One region of the Pseudoalteromonas sp. KAN5 genome, then DNA from elsewhere that is predicted to be linked to it. Evidence: predicted binding sites of a transcription regulator. Region 1 holds the regulator's gene; the other holds the start of a gene.
The links. The regulator LexA, encoded in region 1, represses DNA repair genes until DNA is damaged. The targets are predictions, from matches to a motif close to TACTGTATNNNNATACAGTA.
Positions count from the first base shown of each region.

Region 1 (5,349 bases):
AAGTGATATTAAACATATTGCCCGTCCATTTCGGTAGCCAGTAATAAGCCCCTGCCATGATTGAAAATACCGCGCCTGTGACTAATACATAGTGAAAATGTGCTACCACAAAGTAAGTATCGTGATACTGAAAATCAGCCGGGGTAATCGCTAACATCAAGCCTGAAAAGCCCCCTAAGGTAAACAACACGATAAATGCAATACTGAATAACATCGGCACTTCAAAACTAATTGAGCCGCGCCACATAGTGGCTACCCAATTAAATACTTTTACCCCCGTTGGCACTGATATCAGCATAGTTGCATACATAAAAAACAATTCAGCGGCGACGGGCATCCCTGTGGTAAACATATGATGCGCCCATACAATAAAGCTCAGTAAAGCAATCGAGGAGGTGGCATAAACCATAGAAGCATAGCCAAATAGCTTCTTGCGTGAAAAGGTAGGCACTATGGTCGATATAATGCCAAAGGCGGGTAAAATCATGATGTAGACTTCAGGATGACCAAAGAACCAGAAGATGTGTTGAAACATCACAGGGTCGCCACCGCCCGCTGCATCAAAAAAGCTCGTAGCAAAATACTTATCAGTGAGTACCATAGTCACCGCACCTGCCAATACTGGCATTACTGCAATTAATAAAAATGCGGTGATTAGCCAAGTCCAGACAAACAACGGAAGTTTCATCCATGTCATGCCTGGAGCACGCATATTCACTATGGTCACTATGACATTTATTGCGCCCATAATTGAGCTGATCCCCATAATATGCACAGCAAACACAAATAACGCAGTGTTATCATTACTGTAGGTGGTTGAAAGCGGTGCATAAAATGTCCAACCAAATGCAGGTCCGCCACCAGGCATAAACAATGACGCCAATAGAATTAAAAACGCGAATGGGAGGATCCAAAAACTCCAGTTATTCATGCGCGGCAAGGCCATATCTGGTGCGCCAATCATCAGTGGCACCATCCAGTTTGCAAGCCCTGTAAAGGCTGGCATAACCGCACCAAACACCATAATCAAACCATGTACTGTGGTCATCTGATTAAAAAAATGTGGTTCGACTAACTGCAACCCTGGCTGAAATAATTCAGCTCGGATCACCATTGCCATTGCGCCACCAATTAAAAACATGGTGAGCGAGAAAATTAAATATAAGCTACCAATATCTTTGTGATTGGTAGTAAATAGCCAGCGCTTAAACCCTTTAGCAGGGTGATGATGGCCATCATCATGATCTGCAGCTGTATTATCATGTTGCTGTGTTACGCTACTCATTATTTAGCCTCCGATGTTGCATCAAGCTCAGCTTGGATCTGACTCGGTTGAATAACATCGCCGGTATCATTACCCCACGCATTACGTTTGTAAGTAATAACCGCCGCTAATTGTTTAATTGATAATTGCTTAGCAAATGCTTGCATCGCAGTACCTGGGCGGCCATGTAGTACGACATCAATATGATCTTTAATATCACCAAGCACCACCGGATTGCCTTTCAGCGCAGGAAACACTCCTGGCAGCCCCATACCTGTTGGTTGATGGCATGCTGCACAACTGGCCATGTAAACTTGTTCACCCAACGTCATTAACTCTTCTTTAGGTAATGTTTGATCGAGTAATGCCGCATCCGCAGCAGCTGCTTTTTGCTTAGCTTGTTTAGCATCAGCCAGCCATGTCGCAAATTCTTGCTCAGATTTAGCTTCCACCACCACGGGCATAAAACCATGGTCTTTGCCGCACAACTCAGCGCATTGCCCGCGATAAATGCCCTGTTCATTTATTTTCGTCCACGTTTCATTGATAAAACCCGGGTTGGCATCTTTTTTAACCGCAAAATCAGGGACCCACCACGAGTGGATCACATCATCGGAGGTCATCAAAAAGCGTATTTTTTTATTGATTGGCAAGACTAAAGGTTTGTCTACCTCTAGAAGGTAGGTGTTAGTTTTATCCGCTTGATTGGTTATTTGTTCTTGTGGAGTTGATAGGATAGAGTAAAAAGCAACACCTTCGCCCATGTACTCATAATGCCATTTCCATTGTGACCCTGTAATTTTAATCGTTAAATCAGCTTTACTTGCATCCTCCATCGCAATCAACGTTTTAGTCGCAGGCACAGCCATCGCGATGAGAATAACAAATGGAATAGCAGTCCAAAGTATTTCAACTTTAGTACTTTCATGGAATTGGGCTGGAATAGCCCCTTTTGATTTACGATGATGTATTAACGCCCAAAACATAACGGCAAATACAATCACCCCAATCACACAACAAATTATAAATATAGTCATGTGTAGTTGATAAACATTATTACTTATATCGGTTACACCTTCGCGCATATTAAATTGGCTATTCGCCAACAATTGCTGCGGAAGCATAAGTAATATAAGCCACAAGGTAGCGCTCAGTTTACCCATGTGACGGCTCCTTTTGATGCTATTGCAAGACGCAAAGCGAAAAGGCGGCACTACTTTATTTCACGCCAATTCGTTATTTTTTTATTGTAACTGGTGATCAAACCTGCTTCAGAAAGTGCTTTTACTACAGAAACTCGCAACTTTTAAAGACAGTTGTTAACACAGTGTATTAACCAATTAGTTAAAAAACGAACAATTAGCAAGTTTTAGGGGCAATAAATTTCTCTTTTGGTGCATAAATAACAACTAAAAATCAGCGCGTTATTTTCTAATGGAGGGGATGTAGCAGTAGCCAAAAAGTAACCTAAAGTAGAGCTGGCAAGGGCTTGGGAAGCGTAGCTAAGTATTAAATTTAACCACTAAAGAAGTAAAAAAATTCAAAGCACCAAACTTCACCAATTTGGTGCGCAATAGGTTTACATCCAGTCAGCGTTACGGATCACGCCAACTGCCAGCCCTTCAATATTGAAAGATTCATGCTCCAAATCCACTTCAATTGGTGCAAATTCATCATTTTCAGCATGTAAGAAAACTTTTTTACCTGCTTTTTCAAGGCGCTTCACTGTTACATCATCATCAACACGAGCAACGACCACTTGGCCATTTTCAGCAACTTGAGTGCTATGTACTGCCAGTAAATCACCATCCATAATACCAATGTCTTTCATACTCATGCCTTGCACTCGTAATAAAAAGTCGGCAGCAGGTTTAAATAATAATGGGTCAACTTGGCAGTGACTCTCAACATGCTGCTCTGCCAAAATTGGCTCACCAGCAGCGACGCGGCCAATCAGCGGCAAACCTAGCTGCTCAGGCTCATCTTCCTCAACTAATTGAATACCACGGCTAGCGCCGGGCTTCATTTTTATAACACCTTTTTTAGCCAGTGCTTTTAGATGCTCTTCAGCTGCATTGGCGCTTTTAAAGCCTAACGTTTGCGCAATCTCAGCACGGGTTGGCGGCATACCGGTATCTTTAATAAATACTTTAATAAGTTCAAGAATTTGAGCTTGGCGATTCGTTAATGGGCGCATACAACTGGTTTTCCATACAGTACATTTAACTGTGAGTATATACAGTTATCTGAAAATCGCAAATATAAATTGACTATAAACGCGCCGTTAATAATAAGCTTACGCTATTTAAATCACTCTCAGAATCTAACGCCGAGCCAAGGCCAAACTTTAATGCTATATGCTGATTAAACCAATAGTGTGTTTGTAACTCATAGTTGTCACTAAGATGCTTTTCATTGCGTATATTAGCAATTAACCCCACTGACCAAGCCTGATTAACATAGTAAACAGCTTTACCTCGTACATATTTATAACGCCCTGCTAATTGTTTTAATTCTAAATCCCAACCTTGATTTTTATTGATATCTGTCCAGCGTACATAGGGCGCATATGTCCACTCTACTGCAACATTCTTAACCTCTTGCCGCCAATTGCTTTCAACACGACTGTAATAAGCGTTAAAACCAAGTTGTAGCTGCTCATTCATCTGCTTGCCAAGTGCAGCACTGACTAAGTAAGCTGTATCTTGCCAATCCTTGTTATCATCGGAGGTTCTTTGCAGACTGCCCTGCATAACTAACCCCTCGGGGCCATACACTGCTGCATCTGTATTTAAATAACTAAAATCACCGTTCGAAAACCCACCAAAAGCATAGTTATTGACTCTATTTAAGTCGGCTTTAAGATCATATGGCCCAGTTAGAGGCTCTAGATCTTCAGCAAAATAACGATAACGCGCTCCTAAAAATGACTCATCAAAACCGGCGAGGTCGGTAACACCCAAATCAAGCTGATGCTGTGTAGCAGCTATAGCTGGCGCCTGAGTAAGCACATTTACACACAATAATGCACCGAGTTCAAGTCCTCCTAACTTCATGCTTTAAACCTATTAACAAATACACAATAAAGGTACATTTTAACTATTTTTATGATCTTAACTGTAGAAAAATGTTTAAAAGTGTAGACTGAAAACTCACTAATTTAATGAGGCAGATTTATGAGTATTTGGTATCAACCGATCACCCTAGCGCAGTGCAAAGCATTAGATGAAGGCATTAATGGCCAAGGCACGTTAATGAAAACTATGGGGATTGAAATTAGTGAAATTGGCGATGATTATTTAGCCGCTACAATGCCTGCAATTCCAGCTCATCACAATCCTATGGGCATGGTACATGGCGGAGCAAATGTGGTGCTTGCAGAAACCGTAGCTAGCTACGCTGCAAACTTTGTAGTTGATTTTACGAAGTTTTATTGTGTTGGCCAAGAGATCAACGCTAATCACTTAAAAGCATCGCGTAATGGCACATTAACGGCAATTGCAAAACCGCTGCATTTAGGCAAACGAACATCGGTATGGGAAGTAAAAATCACCAATAGTCGTGGCGAATTATGCTGCGTATCAAGAATGACCGCAGCAGTTGTAGAGCGTAAAGGCTAGCTTGCCAGCGGATAAATCGTAATTTCAATTCCTGCACCAATCGCAGAGATACGCAATAATGTATCGGCACTGAGCGCTTGATTAAAACATTTTGGCGAAGTGCCTGATTCAAAGCCAATATCAAAGGTGCGTCTTGAGCATGATAACCACTGTTTTAATGCATTACGCGAGCACGACTCAATCAACTCACACAGGTGGTTAATTGCTTTATCTGGCGAGGTAACATCTTCTTTAGACTCAATACGTGCAAGTTGACGGTACTCATCTTTATCATAATGCAAAACCACAGCACTCTTTTTTAAGTCAGCAACTAGCAAACTAATATCTTGCTTTGATTCCAGCTCTAGATCTACATTTAAAAATTGAATTTCCGACATTGTTTCATTTTTACCCTGCGTTAATAACAACGCAAACTTTAACCCAATTTTACATTTATACCAAATCAACAGTGGATTTTATTATCTG
Region 1 is NZ_AP025589.1:3,011,374-3,016,722, forward strand. It holds gene ctaD (cytochrome c oxidase subunit I) at 1-1,285, opposite strand, end outside; gene coxB (cytochrome c oxidase subunit II) at 1,285-2,427, opposite strand; gene lexA (transcriptional repressor LexA) at 2,844-3,461, opposite strand; gene KAN5_RS13430 (hypothetical protein) at 3,535-4,320, opposite strand; gene KAN5_RS13435 (PaaI family thioesterase) at 4,441-4,884, shown strand; gene KAN5_RS13440 (hypothetical protein) at 4,881-5,261, opposite strand.

Region 2 (5,349 bases), 1.9 Mb from region 1:
CACAAATAAAAGAAAACCAGCAATGGTATGGAGTAAAAGACAGACAATCGCCTATTGCTAATAGCTTAAACCGCGCTGAAAGTTTTTTATTACTCGCGGGGTTATTAGGGATTATTTTAGCGGCAGTGGCCATTGCGGTGTCGGCTAAACGTTATTGTGAGCGCCAATATGACCCTGTTGCGATGATGAAAACGCTCGGCGGTAGCCGCGCGATGATCCGCAAAATCTACTTACTGCACTTATCTTTAGTGTGTGGTTTATCGGTGATCCTTGGTTTAGCAATTGGTTATGGCTTACAAGAAATTGCCACTGGCTATTTGGCAAAATCAATGAATAACACTTTGCCTGCGGCGGGTTTAAAACCTTGGTTTGTCGCGATCAGCACCGGTGTAATATGTGCCGTGATGTTTTCAATCAAACCGTTATTAGACTTATTTGATATTCCACCGCTTAGAGTATTACGCCGTAACTTGGGCGATAAGTTGTTAGTGAGTAAAGTGCATTTAGGCATGTCGGCTGTGACGGTATTTTTACTCATGTGGCTATTTAGTAATAACTTAAAAATCACCGCTATTTTATTTGTATCAACGTTGATTTTAATCGCTATCTTATTTTTGCTCTCGCGGTTGATCTTCGGTGGTGGTCGTAAGTTAGGCCTGCGTCCAGGTAGTAGCTGGTCACTTGCGATTGCCTCTATTCAAAAACGTGCCAATGCCAATGCGGTGCAGTTGATCAGTTTTTCACTTGCTATAAAACTGCTGTTATTTTTAGTGGTACTTAAAAACGATATGATCGCGGATTGGCAGTCGCAACTACCTAGCGACGCGCCAAATGCCTTTTTGGTTAATATCACTGAAACAGAATTACCAGATGTTAATGCGTTTTTAGAACAAAAGAACATTCAGGTGTCTGACTTTTATCCAACTGTGCGAGGGCGTGTAAACGCAGTGAATGGCGAACTGGTTGCCCGTGAAGTGTCATTACAAGATAACGAAAAGAAAGACGAAGAAGCCCGCTCAGGTATAGGTCGCGAGCTTAATCTTACTTGGCTTGAGCAAGCGCCTGCACAAAATGAGATCATTGATGGTAAGTGGTTTGCTGATAACGCGACCGCGGAGGCGTCAATAGAAGAGTCTATGCTTGAGCGCTTAGATGTAAAACTTGGTGATACCTTGACCTTTTTAATCGGTGCACAGTCGTTTGATGCCAAAATTACCAGTGTTCGTAAAGTGAATTGGGCAACACTAAAGCCTAACTTCTTTATTATTTTAAGTCCTGATGTTTTAGCGGATTTTCCGGCAACCTATATTTCATCGGTACGAATTAATGCCGAACAAAAACGCGACTTTAGTCAATTATTACGTAGTTACCCAACCATCAACGCCATCGACGTAGATAGTTTTGTCACTCAAATACGCTCAACTATTTCGCAAGTATCCCTAGCAATTGGTTTTGTATTGGCGATTGTGGTGTTGTGCGGCGGCTTAGTATTGATCTCACAAGTACAAGCAAGCTTGGGTGAGCGGATGCAAGAAATTGTTATATTGCGTACCTTAGGGGCAAAAGGACGGTTAATAAAAAATGCGACCTTGTATGAATTTTTATTACTCGGCAGCGCAGCAGGCTTCGTAGCTGCGTTGGTTAGCGATGTTGCCTTATTAATCGTGCAACGTGAGATGTTCGATTTAGCCGGTAAGCTGCACCCACATATTTGGTTAATTGGGCCAATAGTAGGGGGCATGTTTGTAGCATCTCTAGGTTACTTCATGATAGCCCGAACCATGCGTAAAAATACTCAAGGTTTGCTGCGCTCTTTAGCCTAACAGGTTAGCAATTGAACAAGCCCGTTTTTACGGGCTTTTTTGCACTGGTAATTTATACAGTGCTCTGGCATTATTACTGCAATTAATTATTTATACTGATTGGGCACGTATTGGCTATTATTTTAGGGATTGATCCTGGCTCGCGTTTAACTGGTTATGGGGTAATTGCCCATCAAGGGGCTAAATTTACTTATTTAGGTAGTGGCTGTATTAAATTGGCTGATCATGATTTTCCCATTCGATTAAAAATGATTTACCAAGGTGTTAGTCAACTGATTGAGCAATTTTCGCCGGATCACTTCGCTATCGAAAAAGTGTTTATGGCGCATAACCCAGATTCAGCATTAAAGCTGGGGCAAGCCCGTGGTGCGGCAATAGTAGGCGCAGCTATCGCAGAACTGCCCGTTTTTGAGTATTCTGCGCGGCAAATAAAACAAGCCGTAGTGGGTAATGGTGGTGCCGATAAAAGCCAAGTACAGCACATGGTTAAAAATATTTTAAAATTGCCTGGTACCCCGCAAGCAGACGCCGCCGATGCATTGGCAATTGCAATATGCCATGCTCATTCAGATCAAAATTTAATAAAACTAGCGGGCAGTGCCAGTAAAACCGTTAGAGGACGATTAAGGAAATAACATGATAGGTCGCTTAAATGGCATTTTAGTCGAAAAACAACCGCCAGAAATCTTACTTGAAGTAAGTGGAGTGGGTTATGAAGTAAATATGCCAATGACCTGCTTTTATGATCTGCCTAATATTGGCGAGCAGGCCATTGTATATACGCATTTTGTAGTGAGAGAAGACGCACAATTATTGTTTGGTTTTAATAATAAAACTGAACGCGCATTATTTAGAGAGTTATTAAAAGCGAACGGCGTAGGGCCTAAACTCGGTTTAGCGATTTTGTCTGGTATGTCTGCTAAACAATTTGTGAATTGCGTGAATAATGAAGATGCCACAAGCTTAGTTAAGCTCCCTGGAGTTGGCAAAAAAACCGCTGAGCGCTTAGTACTGGAAATGAAAGATCGATTGAAAGATTGGGGTAATGACTTATTCACGCCATTTAGTGATAATGCGGTGATAGAGCCTGCTGCCGATACGTTGATCGCAAATAATGCGGCAGATGACGCGGTTTCGGCCTTAGTGTCATTGGGTTATAAATTGGCGCAAGCACAAAAAACAGTAAAATCAGTAGCCAAACCTGATATGTCTACAGAGGTTCTTATTAAAGAATCTTTAAAATCAATGTTGTGAGTAAACCATGATTGAAGCGGATCGTTTAATTGATGCGACAGAACAAAGTAATGAAGATGTTGTTGATCGCGCTATACGGCCAAAACTATTAGCCGATTACACAGGTCAGCCCCATGTTAAACAGCAAATGGAAATATTTATAGAGGCGGCTCGAACCCGTGGTGAAGCACTCGATCATTTATTAATATTTGGCCCTCCAGGGTTAGGTAAAACCACCTTGGCGAATATTGTTGCGAACGAGCTGAATGTCAGTATTAAAACCACATCAGGCCCGGTACTTGAAAAAGCAGGGGACTTAGCCGCGCTACTTACCAATCTTGAAGAAGGTGATGTACTGTTTATAGATGAAATACACAGACTTAGTCCTCAAGTTGAAGAGATTTTATATCCTGCCATGGAAGATTACCAACTTGATTTAATGATTGGTGAAGGCCCTGCAGCACGGTCAATCAAGCTTGATTTACCTGCCTTTACACTCATTGGCGCCACTACGCGGGCAGGCTCGTTAACATCACCGCTGAGAGATCGCTTTGGTATTGTGCAGCGCTTAGAATTTTATTCTGTTGCTGATCTCTCAACCATAGTAGGGCGTTCAGCACATTATTTAAATTTACAAATGTGTGATGATGGCGCAGCTGAAATAGCGAAACGCTCTCGTGGCACTCCGCGTATTGCAAATCGATTATTGCGTCGAGTACGTGATTACACGCAAGTAAAATCAGATGGAACTGTTAATGCTGAAGTAGCAGAGCAGGCGCTGAACATGATTGATGTTGATAAAAGTGGTTTTGACTATATGGATCGTAAATACTTGCTTGCCATCATAGAAAAATTTATGGGTGGCCCTGTAGGCTTAGATAACTTAGCAGCCGCCATCGGTGAAGAAAAAGAAACCATCGAAGATGTGATTGAACCATACTTGATCCAGCAAGGCTTCATACAGCGAACTCCACGCGGGCGGATTGTGTCTGATAACGCTTACCATCACTTTGGCTTATTAGCAAAGCAACAGTAAATCTCACTTCCAGTGGTTATACGCGCATGTATAGCCACCTATAGTTGTCTTTTTAACCGCTTAGCCTATGTACATAGGTATTTAGTTGTTGTAACAAATATAATTCACATGCTGTTAAGTTTGTAAACGATATTGTATCCCACATAGCGCGGCGCTTAGCTTTTATTTAGGGCAAAAAAAAGCCCGCATAAAGATGCGGGCAAACAACAAGTTGAAGGAAGTAATCTAGGGAACACAGCTTAAACTCATCAAGTTTTATCAAGAGGACTTTAAGCTTAGCAATACGAAAAATCAGATTCATATTGCAAAGAACTGGGCTTCATGAAGTATTCATTACTGCGCTAGCTCGGTATGTGAGAATAATACGCAATAGTTGTTTTTTGTTCAAACTAGAAAAATTTAATTTTCAGATAAAAAAAACTAATAGCTAGACTTTTTTGTTTTCTTTATTTGTGTTCATAAAATTCACAGAAAGTTATTAGTTTGTTGAATTTATGAAACTTTATTTAGTTGGTTGGTTTTTAAACGGATTAGTTAAACTGTCCTGTTTTAAACTTTAAATGGTGCTTTTGCGTGGTTATGCACACATAGTGAATAAACGCAGTGTTTTATAGAGTTTTTGTTGATAAATACGCACCGTGCCAGAATATTTATCTAGGTCGTTGGAAATAGAGCTTGAATTACGTTGGCTGATTTAGCTAAATAAAAAGTTGCAGACCTGCTTTTCAACGTTTTTTGTTGCTAATTCACAGCAATAGCGTTGTCAGTAACGAGCTGAATAGATACACTAGTTGCAACTTTAGGCCAACTTGTTGGTCTGATAGCTAGCGTATAAAGAAATGGTATTTTTACAAGAAATCTTATTAGGAGTTTAATGTGGGTTCAGGGCTTAATTTTTTAGATTTAATTCTAGAAGCAAGTTTTCTTGTGCAGTTGGTAATGTTGGCACTCGTTGCAATGTCAGTCATGTCATGGGCAATAATTTTTCAACGTAAGAAAGCTATTTCTGATGCGTTAACACAAGCAAAACGTTTTGAACAAAAGTTTTGGTCTGGCATCGATTTAAGTAAACTTTACAACGAAATATCGTCACGCAGTGGTAATTCAAGTGGTATAGAAGCATTGTTTATTGCTGGCTTTAAAGAATTTGCACGCCATAAAAAAACATCGTTTCAAAGTGCCAGTATTGTAATGGAAGGTACACACCGCTCAATGCGTGTGGCTTTATCTCGTGAAATTGAAAAACTAGAATCAAGC
Region 2 is NZ_AP025589.1:1,061,237-1,066,585, forward strand. It holds gene KAN5_RS04575 (FtsX-like permease family protein) at 1-1,823, shown strand, start outside; gene ruvC (crossover junction endodeoxyribonuclease RuvC) at 1,934-2,458, shown strand; gene ruvA (Holliday junction branch migration protein RuvA) at 2,460-3,077, shown strand; gene ruvB (Holliday junction branch migration DNA helicase RuvB) at 3,085-4,092, shown strand; gene tolQ (protein TolQ) at 4,969-5,349, shown strand, end outside.
Region 2: the regulator LexA is predicted to act here: its motif matches at 1,866-1,885, upstream of ruvC (crossover junction endodeoxyribonuclease RuvC).